4 regions of the Arthrobacter sp. SLBN-122 genome follow, and region 2 is predicted to be linked to each of the others. Evidence: riboswitches for the same ligand, from Rfam matches in the RefSeq annotation. Region 2 holds a riboswitch; each other region holds the start of a gene.
The links. A riboswitch is a leader RNA that binds a small molecule or an ion and turns the genes downstream of it on or off. The one in region 2 is predicted to bind thiamine pyrophosphate.
Positions count from the first base shown of each region.

Region 1: linked by a shared signal. The riboswitch ahead of thiC (phosphomethylpyrimidine synthase ThiC) and the one ahead of FBY36_RS07335 (ECF transporter S component) in region 2 are both predicted to bind thiamine pyrophosphate.
Region 3: linked by a shared signal. The riboswitch ahead of thiD (bifunctional hydroxymethylpyrimidine kinase/phosphomethylpyrimidine kinase) and the one ahead of FBY36_RS07335 (ECF transporter S component) in region 2 are both predicted to bind thiamine pyrophosphate.
Region 4: linked by a shared signal. The riboswitch ahead of thiO (glycine oxidase ThiO) and the one ahead of FBY36_RS07335 (ECF transporter S component) in region 2 are both predicted to bind thiamine pyrophosphate.

Region 1 is NZ_VFMS01000001.1:44,418-48,668, reverse strand. Features, by position in the region: gene FBY36_RS00270 (alpha/beta fold hydrolase) at 1-695, shown strand, start outside; gene thiC (phosphomethylpyrimidine synthase ThiC) at 700-2,466, opposite strand; TPP riboswitch at 2,515-2,622, opposite strand; gene FBY36_RS00260 (amidohydrolase family protein) at 2,701-3,783, shown strand; gene FBY36_RS00255 (VOC family protein) at 3,883-4,251, shown strand, end outside.
Region 2 is NZ_VFMS01000001.1:1,554,546-1,558,796, forward strand. Features, by position in the region: gene FBY36_RS07330 (ABC transporter ATP-binding protein) at 1-1,190, opposite strand, end outside; gene FBY36_RS07335 (ECF transporter S component) at 1,190-1,813, opposite strand; TPP riboswitch at 1,882-2,022, opposite strand; gene FBY36_RS07340 (heme-degrading domain-containing protein) at 2,106-2,648, shown strand; gene FBY36_RS07345 (iron-containing redox enzyme family protein) at 2,844-3,899, shown strand; gene FBY36_RS07350 (glycosyltransferase) at 3,848-4,251, shown strand, end outside.
Region 3 is NZ_VFMS01000001.1:4,421,620-4,425,870, forward strand. Features, by position in the region: gene rpmA (50S ribosomal protein L27) at 84-347, opposite strand; gene rplU (50S ribosomal protein L21) at 409-717, opposite strand; gene thiD (bifunctional hydroxymethylpyrimidine kinase/phosphomethylpyrimidine kinase) at 981-2,501, opposite strand; TPP riboswitch at 2,509-2,606, opposite strand; gene FBY36_RS20310 (Rne/Rng family ribonuclease) at 2,758-4,251, opposite strand, start outside.
Region 4 is NZ_VFMS01000001.1:410,435-414,685, forward strand. Features, by position in the region: gene FBY36_RS01805 (thiazole synthase) at 1-653, opposite strand, end outside; gene thiS (sulfur carrier protein ThiS) at 658-894, opposite strand; gene thiO (glycine oxidase ThiO) at 891-2,189, opposite strand; TPP riboswitch at 2,183-2,301, opposite strand; gene thiE (thiamine phosphate synthase) at 2,329-3,063, shown strand; gene FBY36_RS01825 (RNB domain-containing ribonuclease) at 3,100-4,251, shown strand, end outside.

The DNA of each region.
Region 1 (4,251 bases), 1.5 Mb from region 2:
ATTTCGGCGCCGCCGCATGGCCGCGCCAGCACGGCATGGCACTGTCCTACGACGCACTGTTCCTGCGCCGCCACGGGTTTGATCCCGTGGCTGAGCCCGTGGAGTCGTCCTTCGATGAGGACACTGCCATTGTGCTGCGGTCTCTGGCCGACGACGGCAGGGGCGCCGCGGGAGGGCACGTCGTGGCACACGCCCAGGGCGCCATCGCGGCGATGATGGCCGCCGTCCAACGTCCCGACCTCGTTTTTTCATTGACGCTGGTGGAGCCGGCCTGCCTGTCGCTGACTGCCGAGCTTCCCGCCACGGCGGCGCATATCAAGCTGATGCAGCCGCTGTTCGACGTCCGGCACCAGCTCAGCGATGAGGATTTCCAGCGCGAATTCGTCCGGCGCGTCTATGCCACCGATCTGCAGCAACCGGCCACGGCCGAGGAAAAGCGCTCTGCCCGGCGGCTGCGGCTGCAGGCGCCGGCCTGGGAAGCTCCGCTGCACATCGTTCCCGGCGTTCCCACCCTGGTCCTGACCGGGGGATGGGAGCCGCTCTACGAGGAGATCGCAGGCTACCTGCGCGAGACCGGCGCCCTCCACCGCACCGCGGCGGGAGGGCACCGGCCCCATGACTCCGTGGAAGGGGACCGGATCATCCGCTCCTTCATCAGGGACGTCAGCCGCGTGCAGTCAGCCCGGGCCTCCTGAACCCCTAATTTTGGGCGGGAACGGTCAGCTCCGGCAAGTAAACCTTTCCGCCCGCCGCCAGGAACTCCTGGCTCTTGTCCCTCATGCCGGCTGCAGCGTCCGCCAGGGCAGCCTGTGCTTCTGCTGATCCGTACTCGTCCCGGATGTCCTGGCTGATCCTCATGGAGCAGAACTTTGGACCGCACATGGAGCAGAAATGCGCCGTCTTGGCCGGTTCTGCGGGCAGTGTCTCGTCATGGAAGGCCTCCGCCGTCACCGGGTCCAGGGACAGTGCGAACTGGTCGCGCCAGCGGAACTCGAACCGCGCCTTGGACAGGGCGTCGTCCCGTTCATGGGCGCCGGGGTGTCCCTTCGCGAGATCTGCGGCGTGCGCAGCGATCTTGTACGTGATCACCCCCGTTTTGACGTCGTCCTTGTTGGGCAGGCCCAGGTGTTCCTTCGGGGTGACGTAGCAGAGCATGGCCGTGCCGTACCGGGCGATTTCCGTGGCGCCGATGGCCGAGGTGATGTGGTCGTACCCGGGGGCCACATCGGTGACGAGCGGGCCCAGGGTGTAGAAGGGCGCGCCTTTGCACAGTTCCTGCTGGCGTTCAACGTTTTCGCGGACCAGGTGGAACGGCACGTGGCCCGGCCCTTCCACCATCACCTGTACGTCATACTCCCAGGCGCGCTGTGTCAGCTCAGCCAGGGTGTCCAGTTCCGCGAACTGCGCAGCGTCATTGGCGTCCGCCGTCGCTCCCGGCCGCAGTCCATCGCCCAGGGAGAACGCGACGTCGTACTTCGCGAAGATCGCGCAGAGCTCATCGAAATGCGTGTACAGGAAGTTTTCCTGGTGGTGGGCCAGGCACCATCCGGCCATGATCGAACCGCCGCGCGAGACGATGCCCGTCACCCGGTTGGCCGTGAGGGGAACATACCGGAGCAGGACGCCGGCGTGGACGGTCATGTAGTCCACGCCCTGTTCGCACTGCTCAATGACCGTGTCGCGGAAGATCTCCCACGTCAGCGCATTGGCTTCGCCGTTGACCTTCTCCAGGGCCTGGTAGATCGGGACGGTGCCGATCGGCACCGGAGAGTTGCGGATGATCCATTCGCGGGTGGTGTGGATGTCATCGCCAGTGGAAAGGTCCATCACCGTGTCCGCGCCCCACTGGGTGGCCCACTGCAGCTTGTCCACCTCTTCGGCAATGGAGCTGGTAACGGCCGAGTTGCCGATGTTGGCGTTGATCTTCACCAGGAACGCCTTGCCGATGATCATCGGTTCGGACTCGGGGTGGTTGATGTTGCTGGGGATGATGGCACGGCCGGCGGCCACCTCGCTGCGGACCAGCTCCACATCGCAGTTCTCCCGCAGCGCCACGAAGCGCATCTCGGGAGTGATGACGCCCTGCCGCGCGTAGTGCATCTGCGTCACGGTTTTACCTTCGACGCCGCGGCGGGGCACCGGCCGCGCTCCTTTCCACTCTGCGCTCGCCGCGCCGCGCCGGACTGCCGACCGGCCGTCGTCGAGCAGGTTCCGTTCCCGGCCGCCATAGGCTTCCGAGTCTCCCCGTGCGGCTATCCATTCAGTGCGGAAAGGGGGAAGGCCGCGGACAGGATCGCTGCCCGGCCCGGCAGTGCGGTAGGTCCGGAAGGGCGCATTCGGCGCTCCATTGGGGGAGGGCTCCAGGGCAATCTCCGTCACCGGGACCCGGATGCCTGGCTCCGCGTCCTCGAGGAACGCCAGCGAATGTGACTTCAGGGACTGCGTTACGGCGCTGTCTTCAGGCATGGCCTTCCCGGACTGGTTTTGGGCAGGGCTTAGCTGTGCATTTGGTGTACTCAAGGAATACTCACTTCCTTCGCCGGCATTACCCGGACAGGTTCAACGGTCGCAGGCTGCGTCAGCCCGATCTCAGCCCCTGCAGGGGCACCCGTGTGGTCAGGAACGAAGCTACCACAGCCCTCCGGAAGGGCCTTGTCACATGGCCGGTGCTAGCCTGACTGGCGACAAAGAGGGAGTCCAATGCCGGAGATCATCGAATTCAGCGGCCCTGTGCTTACGGGGCCGGACACAGAGCAGCGGGGCCTGTGGTCCGTCGACGGAAAGCTGACGTACACCCGTCCCCGCCAGGCGCCGGACCGCGTTCTGGACGGTTGGGTGCTGCCCGGCTTCGTGGACGCCCACTGCCATATCGGACTCGGACCGGGCGGCCCGGTGGACCCAACAACTGCCGAAGACCAGGCCCGGGCGGACCTGTCGGCAGGCACGTTGCTGGTCCGGGACGCAGGTTCCCCAGCCGATACCCGGTGGATGCAGGGCGGCCGGGACTTCCCGCTGCTGATCCGCGCCGGACGCCACATTGCCCGCAGCCGCAGGTATCTGCGGGGCTTCGCGGCAGAGGTGGAACCGGACGGCCTGGTAGAAGCCGTCCGGAAGCAGGCGCGCGACAGCGACGGCTGGGTCAAGCTCGTGGGCGACTGGATCGACCGCGGCGCCGGCGACCTGGCGCCGTCGTTTCCCGCCGCCGTCGTCCGCGATGCCGTGAGCGCAGCCCACGACGAAGGCGCCCGGGTGACCGCACACTGCTTCGCCGAGGACACCCTGGACCAGATGCTGGATGCCGGAATTGACTGCATTGAACATGCAACGGGGCTCCTGCCGCGGCACCTGCCCCGGTTCGCGCAGCAGGATGTGCCGATCGTGCCCACCCTCATCAACATCGCCACCTTCCCGGGGATCGCTGCCCAGGCAGACGCCAAGTTCCCGCGCTACGCAGCCCATATGCGCGCCCTCTGGGAACGCAGGCTGGAACGCGTGGCCGAAGCCCATGCCGCCGGAGTGCGCATCTTTGCCGGCACGGATGCCGGCAGCGTGATCCGCCATGGCAGGATCGCCGACGAGATCCTCGCCCTGCACGGCGCAGGCCTGCCCATGGAGGCGGCGCTGGACGCTGCCTGCTGGTCAGCCCGCACCTGGCTGGGAGCGGAGAACCTGGCGGAAGGTGCCCGGGCCGACGTCGTGGTGTGCCGGGAGGACCCGCGGGCTGTCCCGGAAGCTATCTCGGCCCTGGAACATGTGGTGCTGGGCGGCCGCATCATCCGCTGAGCAGGATGAGCACGGGACTTGGAATAAATTGAAGCTTCAAGTAATTTTAATGTGTGACAGGCCGCCAACGGGACGGCCGCCAACACAAGGAGCCTTCACATGACCGCAGCAGCCAGCAGCCAGGATCTTCTTCCTGCCGACCTCGCCATGGGCACGGTGATGCTCAAGGTGGGCGACATGAAGGTGATGACCGACTACTACCAGCGCGCCCTGGGTCTCGAGGTGGTGGCCGACCAGGACGGCGGCCTGTATCTCGGCAGGCTCGGCAGGCCGTTGGTCCACCTGGCGCCGGCCCCCGGGCTGCACCTTCCCGACAGGGGAGAGGCGGGCCTCTTCCACACGGCCCTGTTGTTCGAGGATCAGGCGTCTCTCGCCGCCACCATCGCCACGGCCGCCCAATACGAGCCCCGCTCCTTCACCGGCAGTGCCGACCACCTGGTCAGTGAGGCCTTCTACTTCACCGATCCC
Region 2 (4,251 bases):
ACCTTGCCGGTCACGAACTGGTGCTCCGGCTCCTGGAACACCGTCCCCACGCGCGAAATCAATTGCTCGGCCTTCCACCGGTACGGGTCAATGCCGGCCCCGCGGCTGAGGTCCAGGGTGGCTGACACTTTTCCGGAGACCGGCTCCAGCAGCCCGGCCAGGGTCAGCGCGAACGTGGACTTGCCGGCACCGTTGGGACCTGTGACGGCGAGCGCCTGCCCGGCCCGGACCTGCGCGGCCAGGCCTTCCTGGACCGGTACCGGCGGGATCTTCCGGAAGCCCTTGCGGCGGGGACGTTCGCGGGAAACACCCAGCTGTTCGGCGGCCAGCAGCAGCTTTCCCGTGCCCGGCGCCGGGACAAGGGCGCGGGCGCGGGTTGCCGGCACGTAGCCGGGGACCCACACACCGGCTGCGGCGAGCATGGCCCGCGCCTCCGTGAGCACCCGGTCCGGCGGCCCATCCAGGAGCACGGCAGGATTGGTGCCGGAGCCCGGCTGTAGGACCACGATCCGGTCCACCAGGTCCTTCCACACGGAAACCCGGTGTTCCACCACCACCAGTGTGGCCCCGGTCTTGTCGAGGCAGCGCGCCACGGCATCGCGGACCTCCAGCACGCCGTCCGGGTCCAGGTTGGCGGTTGGCTCATCCAGCAGGATCAGGCCCGGGCGCATGGCCAGGATGCCGGCCAGCGCCAGGCGCTGCTTTTGCCCGCCGGACAGGGCCGACGTGGGGTGGTCCAGCGGCAGGTGGGACAGTCCGACGTCGGCAAGCGCCTCGTGCACCCGCGCCCAGATTTCCTCCCGCGGCACCGCAAGGTTTTCGGCACCGAAGGCGGCGTCGTCCCCCACGCGCGACAGGACCACCTGCGTCTCGGGGTCCTGCTGCATGAGCCCGGCGCGCCCGCGCTGGGCGCGGGGCACGGCGCCGTCAACCAGCAGCGAACCTGACTCGTCGGCATCCCCCGCCTCGCCGCCGTCGTCGTTAATGTCCTCCCCCAGCACCCCGGCGAGCGCATGCAGGAGCGTGGACTTGCCGGCGCCCGAGGGGCCGAGCAGGAGCACCCGCTCCCCCGGGCTGATGTCCAGGTCGAGGGCGTGGACGGCGGGCTTGACCCTGCCGGCATGCCGCCAGCCCCAGCCGCGGGCGGTGACAGCGGCAGGGCGGACCGCCGTGCCCTGGGCCATTGCCATCAGGAGAAGACAGGCTCCGTGGCAGCCTTGCGCGAGGCGAAGGAGCTCAGCACTCCTGTACGTGCCAGGCCGCGCGTGGCCACCCAGGACAGGGCGCCGGCAATGACTGCTCCGGAAATCATGCAGAAGACGATGTAGGCCAGCTTGTCACCGCCGGAGTAGGCGATGTTCCAGCCCCACGGCGCAAAGGAGTCGTTCAGGCCGCAGAAGAGACCTGCTGCCGCACCTGCCAGCAGGGATACGGGCAGGTTGAACTTGCGGTAGACGAAGATGGCGAAGATGATTTCCGCACCCAGGCCCTGGACGAAGCCGGAGAAGAGGACCGAGGCGCCGTACTGGGAGCCCATGAGCAGTTCCCCGGTGGCGGCCACGGTTTCGCAGAACAGTGCGGCCCCCGGCTTGCGGATGATCAGCATGCCCAGCACCCCCGGAATCATCCATCCGCCGGCGATGATGCCGGTCAGGGGCGGGTAGGCGGCGTTCATCGGCACGGATACTGCCGCCGCGCCTTGGGACCAGGCCCAGAAAATAACGCCGCCGGCGATGGCCACCAGCGCGGCGACGACGATGTCCACGACGCGCCAGGACTTACTGGTGGTCTTCTTGATTGCTGCAGTGCTCATTGGAATCCTCCTGGGAAACAGGAGGGGAAAGTGGACCCGGCTGACGGCCCGATGCCGTGCAGCCGCGACACTTTGAGAACTCGACTCCCTTGCGCCGGTACTAACCGGATCAGGTTCGAGGGTCTGCGGCTGTCCGCACTCTCAGCGCCCACCTGCGGTGCCCGGCGGATGCCAGGATGCCCGACGGCGGCGCTCCCCTGTCGTTTGTAGTGTTGCTTTTTGTTGGGTAAGGCTTTTGATTGCCCTTCCGGGCGTGGTCAAGTTTACACCGGGCGGGGGTAGATTGAAGGCCATGAGCGCCATTCCACCGGATGTGACCGGGTTCGATCCTGATTCCGCCGACGCCCAGCTTGAGGGGTCGCTGGAGGCACTGGTTGCCCGGGTCGAGGCGGAGGTCCGGGAGCTCCATTTCTCCGGTTTTTCGGTGGATGACGCGTTGAACCTGGGCCTGCTCCTGGTGGAACTGGGCAAGGAGCGGTCGCTTCCCATCGCGATCGACATCACCAAGGGCGAGCAGGTCCTTTTCCACGTCGCGCTTCCCGGCGCCACTCCTGACAACGGGCACTGGATCCGGGCCAAGCAGCGCACGGCCGCCCGGTACGAGGTACCGTCCCTTTTGGTGGGGCTGCGGGGCCGGCTGGGCGGCGGCCGGATCGAGGACAACGCCTGGTTCGACCAGTCCCGGTATGCAGCCCACGGCGGCTCCTTTCCTATTTATGTCACCGGCGTGGGCGCGGTGGCCACGGTCACCGTCTCCGGATTGCCGCAGCTGCAGGACCATGACCTGGTGGTGGAAGCGCTGCGCGACATCTTGGGGTCAGCCCTGTCTGACTGAACTGTCTGACTTGCCGTTGTCCGGCTTGCTACTGGGGGACCAGCGAAACCCCCCATATACAAAGACTGCTTAGCTTTTATTAGTAATCATGCTTACTATATTGTTCCCCGGGTTTCGAGGAGGACAGGGCATGGCAGTCACCATGGGCGGTCCCGCGTTCGTTCCCGTCACCAGCGCGGCAGACCAAGGAGCACCATGAGAATCCCGGAAACCAGAGGCCCCCTCAGCAGCGCCCTGTTCGAGGTCCTGGCGCAGGCTCCGGACTCCGCCGGGACGGAACTGGACGCCCTGTACCGCCTGGCCGCAGGGCAGGTGGCCGGCACCGCTGACATTATTGGCGACGAGGACATCCAGCTGGCCCTCTTCTGCCTCTACGAACTCCATTACTCCGGGCTGGACGGCGTCTCTGACCACTGGGAGTGGGAGCCCGCGGTAATCAAGGTCCGGCAGCTGCTCGAGGAACCGTTTGAGGTTGCCCTCCGCGCCGCCGCACAACAGGCCGCTGGAACCCTCGAACTGCCCGTCGACGGTGCCATGAGCAGCGACCAGGTGGCAGATGTCCTGTTCGGCCTCGCCGGCAAGGACACCGGCCCCAGCGTCTCCCGCTACGTTGCCCGGAAGGCAACCCTGGATCAGCTCAGGGAGTTCCTGGTCCACAAGTCCATGTACCAGCTGAAGGAAGCCGATCCTCACACGTGGGCCATCCCGCGCCTCAGCGGACGACCCAAAGCGGCCCTGGTGGAAATCCAGGCGGACGAATACGGCGGCGGCCGCCCCGAGCGGATGCACAGCGCGCTGTTCGCCCGGACAATGCGCGGCCTGGGCCTCGATGACAACTACGGCGCCTACGTTGACGCCGTTCCCGCCGTCTCCCTCGCATCGGTAAACCTCATGTCCCTTTGCGGACTGAACCGGCGGCTCCGCGGTGCCATCACCGGCCACCTGGCGATCTACGAAATGACCTCTTCCCAGCCCAACCGGTTCTACGGCAACGGCTTCCGCCGCCACGGTTTCGGTGCAGACGTCACGCACTACTTCGACGAGCATGTGGAGGCCGACGCCGTCCACGAACAGATCGCAGGGCGGGACCTGGCCGGCGGGCTCGTCGAAGCCGAGCCGGAACTCCTCGCGGACGTCCTGTTCGGGGCGACGGCGGTCATGGCCATCGACGGCCGGCTCTCCGCCCACCTCCTGTCCTCGTGGGAAGCCGGGACATCATCGCTGCGGGCGGCCGTGCCGGCGGCAGCGTGACGGGCCGAGCGGTGCAGGACCTGCACGGCGTGACCCCCGGGGCGGAGTACATCCTTCCCCTGCGCTGGAGTGAAGACTCCGGCCTGGCTGATCTGTCGGACTACCTCCGGCGCCTCGTGGCCTGGATCCCGGTCACCGTGGTGGACGGCTCCGCCCCCCACCTCTTCGAACGCCACCGCGCCGCGTTTCCCGCCGCCGTGCGCCACCTCTGCCCGGACTCCGATGGTTCCCCGGGCCAGAACGCTTTCCCGGACCGCCCCGTCGTCGGGCGCGACGCCCACAACGGAAAGGTGGCGGGCGTGATGACGGGCATCCGCGCCTCCAGCGCGGAGTTCCTTGTCATTGCCGATGA
Region 3 (4,251 bases), 2.9 Mb from region 2:
CGGGGCGCCACATCGATTGTAATGCGGTTAAAAGAACAGTGGAGCGGGCCCTCAGGCCCGCTCCACCGCTTCAGAACTTGTTGTTACTCTGCAGCTGCAGCAGCAACGATGTTGACCACGCGACGACCGCGGCGGGTACCGAATTCAACGGCGCCCGGGGTCAGTGCGAACAGGGTGTCGTCCCCGCCACGGCCAACGCCGGCGCCCGGGTGGAAGTGGGTGCCGCGCTGGCGGACGATGATTTCGCCTGCGGAAACAACCTGGCCGCCGAAGCGCTTGACGCCGAGGTACTGAGCGTTGGAATCGCGACCGTTGCGAGTGGAGCTCGCGCCCTTTTTATGTGCCATCTGAAATGCCTGCCTCTAAATTCTGGGGAATCTGTTGAAATGCCTGAACACTAACCGGAGGTTAGCTGATGCCGGTGATCTTGACCTTGGTCAGTTCCTGGCGGTGACCCTGGCGCTTCTTGTAGCCGGTCTTGTTCTTGAACTTCTGGATGACAATCTTAGGACCACGCAGGTCCTGGAGGATTTCAGCCGTAACAGTTACCTTGGCCAGGTCGGCGGCGGCGGAGGTGACCTTGTCACCATCAACCAGGAGCAGTGCGGGCAGCTCAATGGTGCTGCCGGCTCCACCGGCGACGCGGTTCAGGGTAACGAAGTCTCCAACGGAAACCTTCTCTTGGCGGCCGCCTGCGCGGACAATCGCGTACACCACTTGGGAACTCACTTCTCTCGACGTTTATAACTAAATTTGCGTGCGGAACCGACTATCAAAAGCCTGGTTTCTCGCTGTGCCTCAACGCCGTGGGGTCATAACCCAAGTGTTGGCGTAAGCACCGAAGATCTAGATTACGCTAATTTTGTCTTCGGCCGCAAATGAGGCTGGTTCCCGGCGGGTTGCTGTGATAGGCACCACAGCTCAGGTCCGGCGTCCGCACCATGCCCCACCATAGTACCGGCACACCCGCAGGCCGCGGTTCAGGAGTGCAGGCGCGGCGCGTCGAAGAACTCCACTTCGAGCCGGCAGGACTGCTTGAACGCGGTCAGCATCGCAGCCTTCTCATGGTCGGAAGCCTGCCGCCCGGCCGCATCCACGATGGCGATGGCCTGGCGTGTGGCTTCGGCAAAGCCCTCATCTGCGTAGGTGCGGAGCCAGTCCGCGTACGCGTGCCCGTCCGGTTCCCCGGAGGCCAGGAACCGGGCGTGCAGCGTGGCGCCGACCTCGGCGTAGAGCCAGAAGCAGGGCAGGACGGCGGCGGCGAGGACCGCATAGCTGCCCGACGACGACGCTGCGGTCAGGTGGTCCACGTAGGACTTGGTGACCGGGCCCAGGCCGTTCGGGGCCGGGCGGGTGCTGAGCCACGAGCGGTGAAGCTCCGTTTCCACTTCAAGGCACTGCTGCGCGGACCGTGCCCAGAACAGCTGCTCGGCCTCCGAGGGGGCCAGGGCGCTGGCCCGTGCCAGCACGCGGGAGTAGCCGTTCAGGTAGAGGGCATCCTGCGCCAGGTAATAGGCAAAGTCCTTTTCGGAAAGATCGCCCGAGGCCAGTCCGTCGATGAAGTCCAGCGCGTAGATGTCGTCGAGGTCCTGGCGGGCTTCGGTCCACAGCCGGGCCGCGAAGCTGCCTTCCGCCGGGACGGGCCGCACGTGGTGGAAGTGGTGCACGGGTCCGTTCCCCTGGCCCACCTCCAGCTGGGCGGAGTTCTCGAGTGCGCCGGCCAGCCAGGGCTTGACGGTCCGCAGCGAGGCCTCCCAGTCACCCAGGCGGGCCTGGACGGTTGCCATGGCGGAGGACAGGGAACATCCGGTGCCGTGGCTGTTGCGCGTGGAAATGCGCTTCCCCTGCACTTCCACCACCTCCTGGACGAGGAGGCCTGCAGTGTTCACAAGTGCGTCCGGGCAGTCCAGGCCTGCCAGGTGGCCGCCTTTAACCAGTACGGTGGCTCCGGTGGCCTCGGCCAGGCGCCTGCCTTGGTCCAGTGCGGCCTCCCAGTTTTGGGCTGGCTCCGTCCCGAGCAGCAGCGCGAGCTCGGGCAGGTTGGGGGTGATGAGGTGGGCAAGCGGCAGCAGTTCCCGGAGCGCGGCTTCGGCGGATTCCTGCAGCAGCCGGTCCCCGCTGGTGGCCACCATCACGGGGTCAAGGACAACGACGGCGGGACGGACCTTTCCGAGCCACTCGCGGACAGTGCGGATCACCGATTCGTCACCCAGCATGCCGATCTTGACGGCGTCGATGCTGATGTCATCGCTGACGGCATCCAGCTGCTGGGCCAGGAACGCGGCCGGAGGGACGTGGACGGCCTGCACGCCGCGGGTGTTTTGCGCTGTGAGGGCGGTAATCGCCGCCATGCCGTATCCGCCGTGGGCGGCGATGCTTTTGAGGTCCGCCTGGATCCCGGCTCCCCCGGACGGATCGGAACCGGCGATGGAGAGGACGCGCGGGACGTCGCGGCCCGTGGGAAGGCCGGAGGGAACGCCGGGCGCGGTTGGCAGGGGCATGGAAAGGGTCGGAGACAAGAGACATCCCTTCGCCGGTACTAGCCGGACAGGTTCAACGGGTCTGGATCTCAGCCGGCCTTCTGCGCGGCACCCCGTGTCGCTGTCCAGCGTAGCTGCTGGTGCCGACGCGGCGGAAAGGTGACAGCACCTGCCTATGCAGGAAGTCCCCGCCTTGTGGTCCATTCCCCCCGAGACTCTGAGGGGAAAGGTCCACATGGCGGGGACTTCCTTGGTGGTGCGTTGGTTCTGACCTGGCTTAGAGCTCCGAGGCAGGGACTCCGACGCCGAGGATGATGGGTTCCGCTGCCGGCTTGGCAGCTTCAGCCTTGGCGGCGTCTTGTGCCTTAGCGGTGTCGGGGGCCTTGGCTGCGTGTGAATGTCCGGCACCCGTGGACTGGACGTTCTCGTGGTGCTGGACAGCTGTCTCGTTGGCTGCGCCCTGGGCACGGCTGGCAGCGCGGTGGCGCCGCGGCCTGCGTTGCCGGGTCTGCTCCAGGGTGTGGTCGGAGTAGTCCTTTTCCGCGGGCGCTTCCACGGTGGCGTGGGTTGCCGCTCCCCCGCCGGCCTGCTGTTGCGGCGCTGCCGGTTCGGCTGCCTTCACCGATTCTGCGGCTTTGGCCGGCGCATCCTCCATGGGTGACGCCGGCTGGCCGAGGTGGGCGAACGCTTCCGCCAGCCGGTCCAAGGTGAGGGCGGGCTTGGGGTGCTGCTCCTCGGCGTGCTCCACGAACGGAAGCGGGACTTCCTCGCTGCCGAAGGTCAGGACAGCTGCGGGGCGTGCGGGGGAATCGGCGTCGTGCTTCTCCTCCGCGGGAACCGGCGCAGGCTCGGCCTGCGGCGCCTGGCGGGTTGCTGCCACCTCATCGTCATGCAGGTGCGCCGCGTGGGCGGCAGCCGCAATGTTCGCCAGGGCAAGCCGGGTGGCCTCTGCTTTGGCGTGCCGCTCAGCATCCGCCGTATCCGGCACGACGGTGTGGACGTGCACTGCAGGCGCCGGGACAGCCTCGGGCTGCTGGCCGCCGCGTCCGCGCCGCCGTTTGCGCTCGGGACGGACTCCGGGCTGGCCGGCATCGGGCCGCTGTGCCTCGGCGCGGTGGGCTTCCCCGCGGGCTTCGGGGCGGTTGTCCGCGCGCTGGACGTGGTGCTCGGCCGCCACGATGTTGGCACGGCGGTGCTCCACGGGATCGTCATGGGTTACTACCCCGCGGCCCGCGCAGGCCTCGCACTGCTCGCCGAAGACTTCCAGCAGGCCCGTACCCATCCGCTTGCGGGTCATCTGGACCAGGCCCAGCGACGTGACCTCGGCAACCTGGTGCTTGGTCCGGTCACGGCCCAGGCATTCCACCAGGCGGCGCAGGACCAGGTCCCGGTTGGATTCGAGCACCATGTCGATGAAGTCGATCACGATGATGCCGCCGATGTCGCGCAGCCGCAGCTGGCGCACCACTTCCTCGGCAGCTTCCAGGTTGTTCTTGGTGACGGTTTCCTCGAGGTTGCCGCCGCTGCCGGTGAACTTGCCGGTGTTGACGTCCACCACGGTCATGGCCTCGGTGCGGTCGATCACCAGGGAGCCGCCGGAGGGCAGGAAGACCTTGCGCTCAAGCGCCTTGTGGATCTGCTCGTCGATGCGCCAGGCGGAGAAGATGTCCTGGTCCTTGGTCCACTTCTCGAGGCGTCCCACCAGGTCCGGCGCCACGTAGGTGACGTAGGCCTCGATGGTGTCCCAGGCTTCCTCACCGGACACGATGAG
Region 4 (4,251 bases), 1.1 Mb from region 2:
AGCACGGCGTCGCAGCCCAGCTCCATGGCAAGGGCTGCGTCGGACGCCGTGCCGATGCCGGCGTCCAGGACCACAGGAACGGAGGCCCGGGAAACGATGAGTTCGATGTTGTGCGGGTTCAGGATCCCCAGGCCGGTGCCGATCGGGGCGCCCAGCGGCATGACGGCGGTGGCGCCAAGGTTCTCCAGCCGCAGCGCCAGCACGGGATCGTCATTGGTGTAGGCAAAGACCTTGAAGCCGCGGTTCACGAGCTGCTCGGTGGCCTCGACGAGTTCCACGGCGTCCGGCAGGAGGGTTTGTTCGTCCGCGATGACCTCCAGTTTGACCCAGTCGGTCTCCAGCGCCTCCCGGGCCAGTTCCGCGGTGAGGACCGCATCCCTGGCCGTGAAGCAGCCGGCCGTGTTGGGCAGGACCCGGATCCCGTGGTCCACCAGCAGCTGGAAGAGCGAGCCTGTTTCCGCCGTGGAGTAGCGCCGCATGGCTACGGTGGTCAACGCGGTGCCGGAGGCCAGGAGCGCTGCGCCCAGGCCGTCGAGGCTGGGAGCTCCCCCGGTGCCCATGATGAGCCTGGATCCGAGGGCGACGCCGTCGATCACCAGAGCGTCAGCGGTACCGGCACTTCCTGCGGGGTTGATGGTGCTGGTTTCGGTCATGGTGTCAGCCTCCCTGTACTGCTGTGACAAGTTCGATGTCGTCACCCTCGGCGAGCGCGGTGGCGAACCATTGGCTCCGCGGCACCACCTGGGCGTTATGCGCGACGGCGACACCCAGCTTCCCGCCGTCCGTCGCCTGCCCGTTGTCAGCCAGCGGGCGTCCCGTGACCTGGCGGACCAGTGTGGTGATGGAGGCGCCGTCGGCCACCGTGTGCTGGTTTCCATTGAGGGTGATGTTCACGCTGTCTCCTTGATGAAAGGGCTTGTTGCTGTTGTGGCCGGCCTGGAGAACCGGTCCGGGCTGAACGCTGCCCAGCGGGGATCGATTTTTCCGTCCAGCAGGTCCCTGCAGATACCCGCAGCCGCGGGAGTGAGCAGGACGCCGTGCCGGAAGAACCCGGTGGCAACGATGACGCCCGGGACATGCCCGGCCAGTCCGTCCGCGGAGGCCGCAGGCGCCGGTACCCGGCCCAGGAGCGGTGCGTTGTCAGGGGTTCCGGGGCGGGCACGGGCGGTGGCTTCCAGGAGTTCAAGTTCGGCGACGGCGGGCACCAGCGCCTGCGCGTCCCGCAGCAATTGGTACACCCCTCCGGCACTGACGGCGTCGGACAGGGCATCCTCCCGCTGGGTGGCTCCGATCACCACCGTCCCGTCCTGCCGCGGGACGATGTACACCGGCACGCCGTGGACCAGCCCGCGGACCGTTGACGTCACCAGGGGCTGCAGGTGGCAGGGAACGGCAAGGCGGAGGATGTCCCCGTGCACCGGCCGCAGCGGCAGCTCAAGGCCCTCCGGCAGGCCGTCAAGTGCCGCGGACTGCAGCCCGTTGGCCACTACGGTTTCCGTTGCCAGCACGGTGCCGCCGTCGGCCAGGCGGACGCCGGCAACAGCTCCGCCGTCCCACAACAACCCGGCTGCCCGCTGCGGCACGGCATAGCCGTCCGCTGCCCCGGCAACAGCCACTGCCGGCTTTTCCCGTGCCGCGCCGGCCAGGGCCAGCCGCAGGGCTGCCACCAGGCGCCGGGGGTCAACCTGGTGGTCCGCAGGGGTGTCCAGGGCGCAGGCAATGGCCGGGCTGAGCAGTGGTTCGCGCTTCCGGACCTCCCGTACGGTGAGGGGCTCCACCACCAGCCCGTTGGCCTGCTGGACGGTACGCAGATCCATCAGTGCCCGGCGGTCGGCCGCATCGGCACCCACGGCGAGTGTCGCCGTCGTCAGGTATCCCGAATCCGCGCCCGTTGCACTGTCCAGGCCGGCGGCGAACCCCGGCCAGCGCGCTGATGCATCGAGCATCAGTTTCAGGAGGTCTTCCTCCTGGTAGTGCAGTTCGCTGACGGGGGCCAGCATGCCGGCCGCGGCCCAGCTGGCGCCGGTACCCGGTGCGTCGTCGATGAGCACCACGGAGCGTCCGGAACGCTGCGCCTCCCAGGCGATTCCGTGCCCCACCACTCCCCCGCCAATGACCGCAACATCGGCCCGGACGGTGGAGGGGCTGGAGGCGCCGGCGGACCCGGGGTGGTTGAAGGGGGTACGCATATGGGTTCCTTCCCTACGCCGGCATTACCCGGATCAGGTCAAGCGGTCGGCTCTGACGCCCTCTCAGCCCGGCGCTTTATGACAGCTGCCGCGGGCTCCCGCAGTACCAGCCCAGTTTAGAGGAACTAGGCTTGCACGCATGAATGTGTCCACCCCATCCTTCCCCGCCGGCCACCGCGCTCCCGCCACCGAAGTCGTCAATTCACGGGACAGCCACGCCCTCAAGGCCGCCCGCCTGTACCTCTGCACCGATGCGCGCCGGGACCGCGGCGACTTTGCGGACTTCGTTGACGCCGCGTTCGCCGGCGGGGTGGACATCATCCAGCTGCGGGACAAGACCATCGAAGCCGCCGAGGAACTTGACCTTCTGGCGGTGCTCAAGGAGACTGCGGTGCGGCACGGCAGGCTGTGGGCAGTCAATGACCGCGCGGACATCGCCGTCCTCTCCGGGGCACCGGTGTTCCACATCGGCCAGAAGGACCTTCCCTTGGCCGCAGCGCGTACGTTGGTCAACGGAAATGCCGCGATCGGGCTCTCCAGCCACACCACGGAGCAGGTGGACGCCGCCCTGGCAGCAGCTGCCGGGCCGGCCGGCCTGGACTATTTCTGCGTGGGTCCGGTGTGGGCCACCCCCACCAAACCCGGCAGGGCCGCCGTCGGACCCGGCCTGGTGAAGTACGCCGCGGACGCCTCGGGAAGGGCGGCGGATCCGGTGCCCTGGTTCGCCATTGGCGGCATCGACCACGGAAACGTCCGGCAGGTGGCGGAAGCGGGGGCCCGCAGGATCGTGGTGGTCCGCGCCATCACCGAGGCTCCCGATCCCGCGGCCGCTGCTGCTTCGCTCCTCGACGCGCTGGATGCCGCCGGCGCCTGATGCCATATCCATGGACTTGGAGCTACGCTGATTTTTGTGTCACATCATCGGCTGGCCCCCAACGTCCATGACCACAGGAACGCCCTGGAAGAGGCGTTGGGCCTGCTGCGGACCGAACTCGAGCTGCCGGGACCCTACCCCGCTGAAGCCGTGGCGGATGCCCAGGCTGCCGTAGCCGCGCTGAAGCTGCCGTCCTATGACCTGACCGCCGTGGAGTTCGTGACCATCGATCCGGCAACGTCCACGGACCTGGACCAGGCGGTGTTCATCGAACCGGACGGGAACGGCTACCGGGTGCTGTACGCGATCGCCGACGTCCCCGCGTTCGTTGCCCCCGGCGGTCCGCTGGACGCCGAGACCCGGCGCCGCGGCCAGACGTTCTACGCTCCGGACGGCAGGATTCCGCTGCATCCGGAAGTGATCAGCGAGGGGGCAGGAAGCCTGCTGCCTGGGCAGGACTGTTCAGCGTTCGTGTGGGACTTCACGCTCGACGGCGAGGCGACGGTTTTGTCAGTGGGCGTCAGGCGGGCGCGGGTCCGCAGCCGCGACAAGCTCAGCTACAAGGGCGCCCAGGCAGACCTCGACGCCGGGACTGCCTCCCCGGTGCTGCAGCTGCTCCGGGAGGTGGGCCTGAAACGGGTGGCCCTGGAACGGGAACGCGGAGGGGCAAGCCTGAACATGCCCGAGCAGGAAATTGTCCAGCTGCCCGATGGCGGCTACCGCATTGACGCTGTCCCGCAGCTTGCCGTGGAGGACTGGAACGCGCAGATTTCGCTGATGACCGGGATGGCGGCCGCGCAGCTCATGCTGGAGGGCAAAGTGGGAATCCTGCGCACCATGCCCGCCCCGGAAGAACGGTCCCTGCGCCATTTCCGTCTGCAGACCGAGGTGCTGGGCAGGCCCTGGGACGGCGAGGTCAGCTATGGCGAGTACCTGAGGTCACTGGATCCCACCGACCCGCGCCAGCTGGCCATCATGCATTCCGCCGGCATGCTGTTCCGGGGAGCGTCCTATACCGCCTTTGACGGCACAGTCCCCGAGGACGGGGTTCAGTCAGCCATCGGCGCGGCCTATGCCCACACCACCGCGCCGCTGCGCCGCCTGGTGGACCGCTTCGTGCTGGTCATCTGCGAGGCCCTGAGCAACGGCGCCGACGTTCCGGGTTGGGCGCGTGAGGCCCTTCCGCTG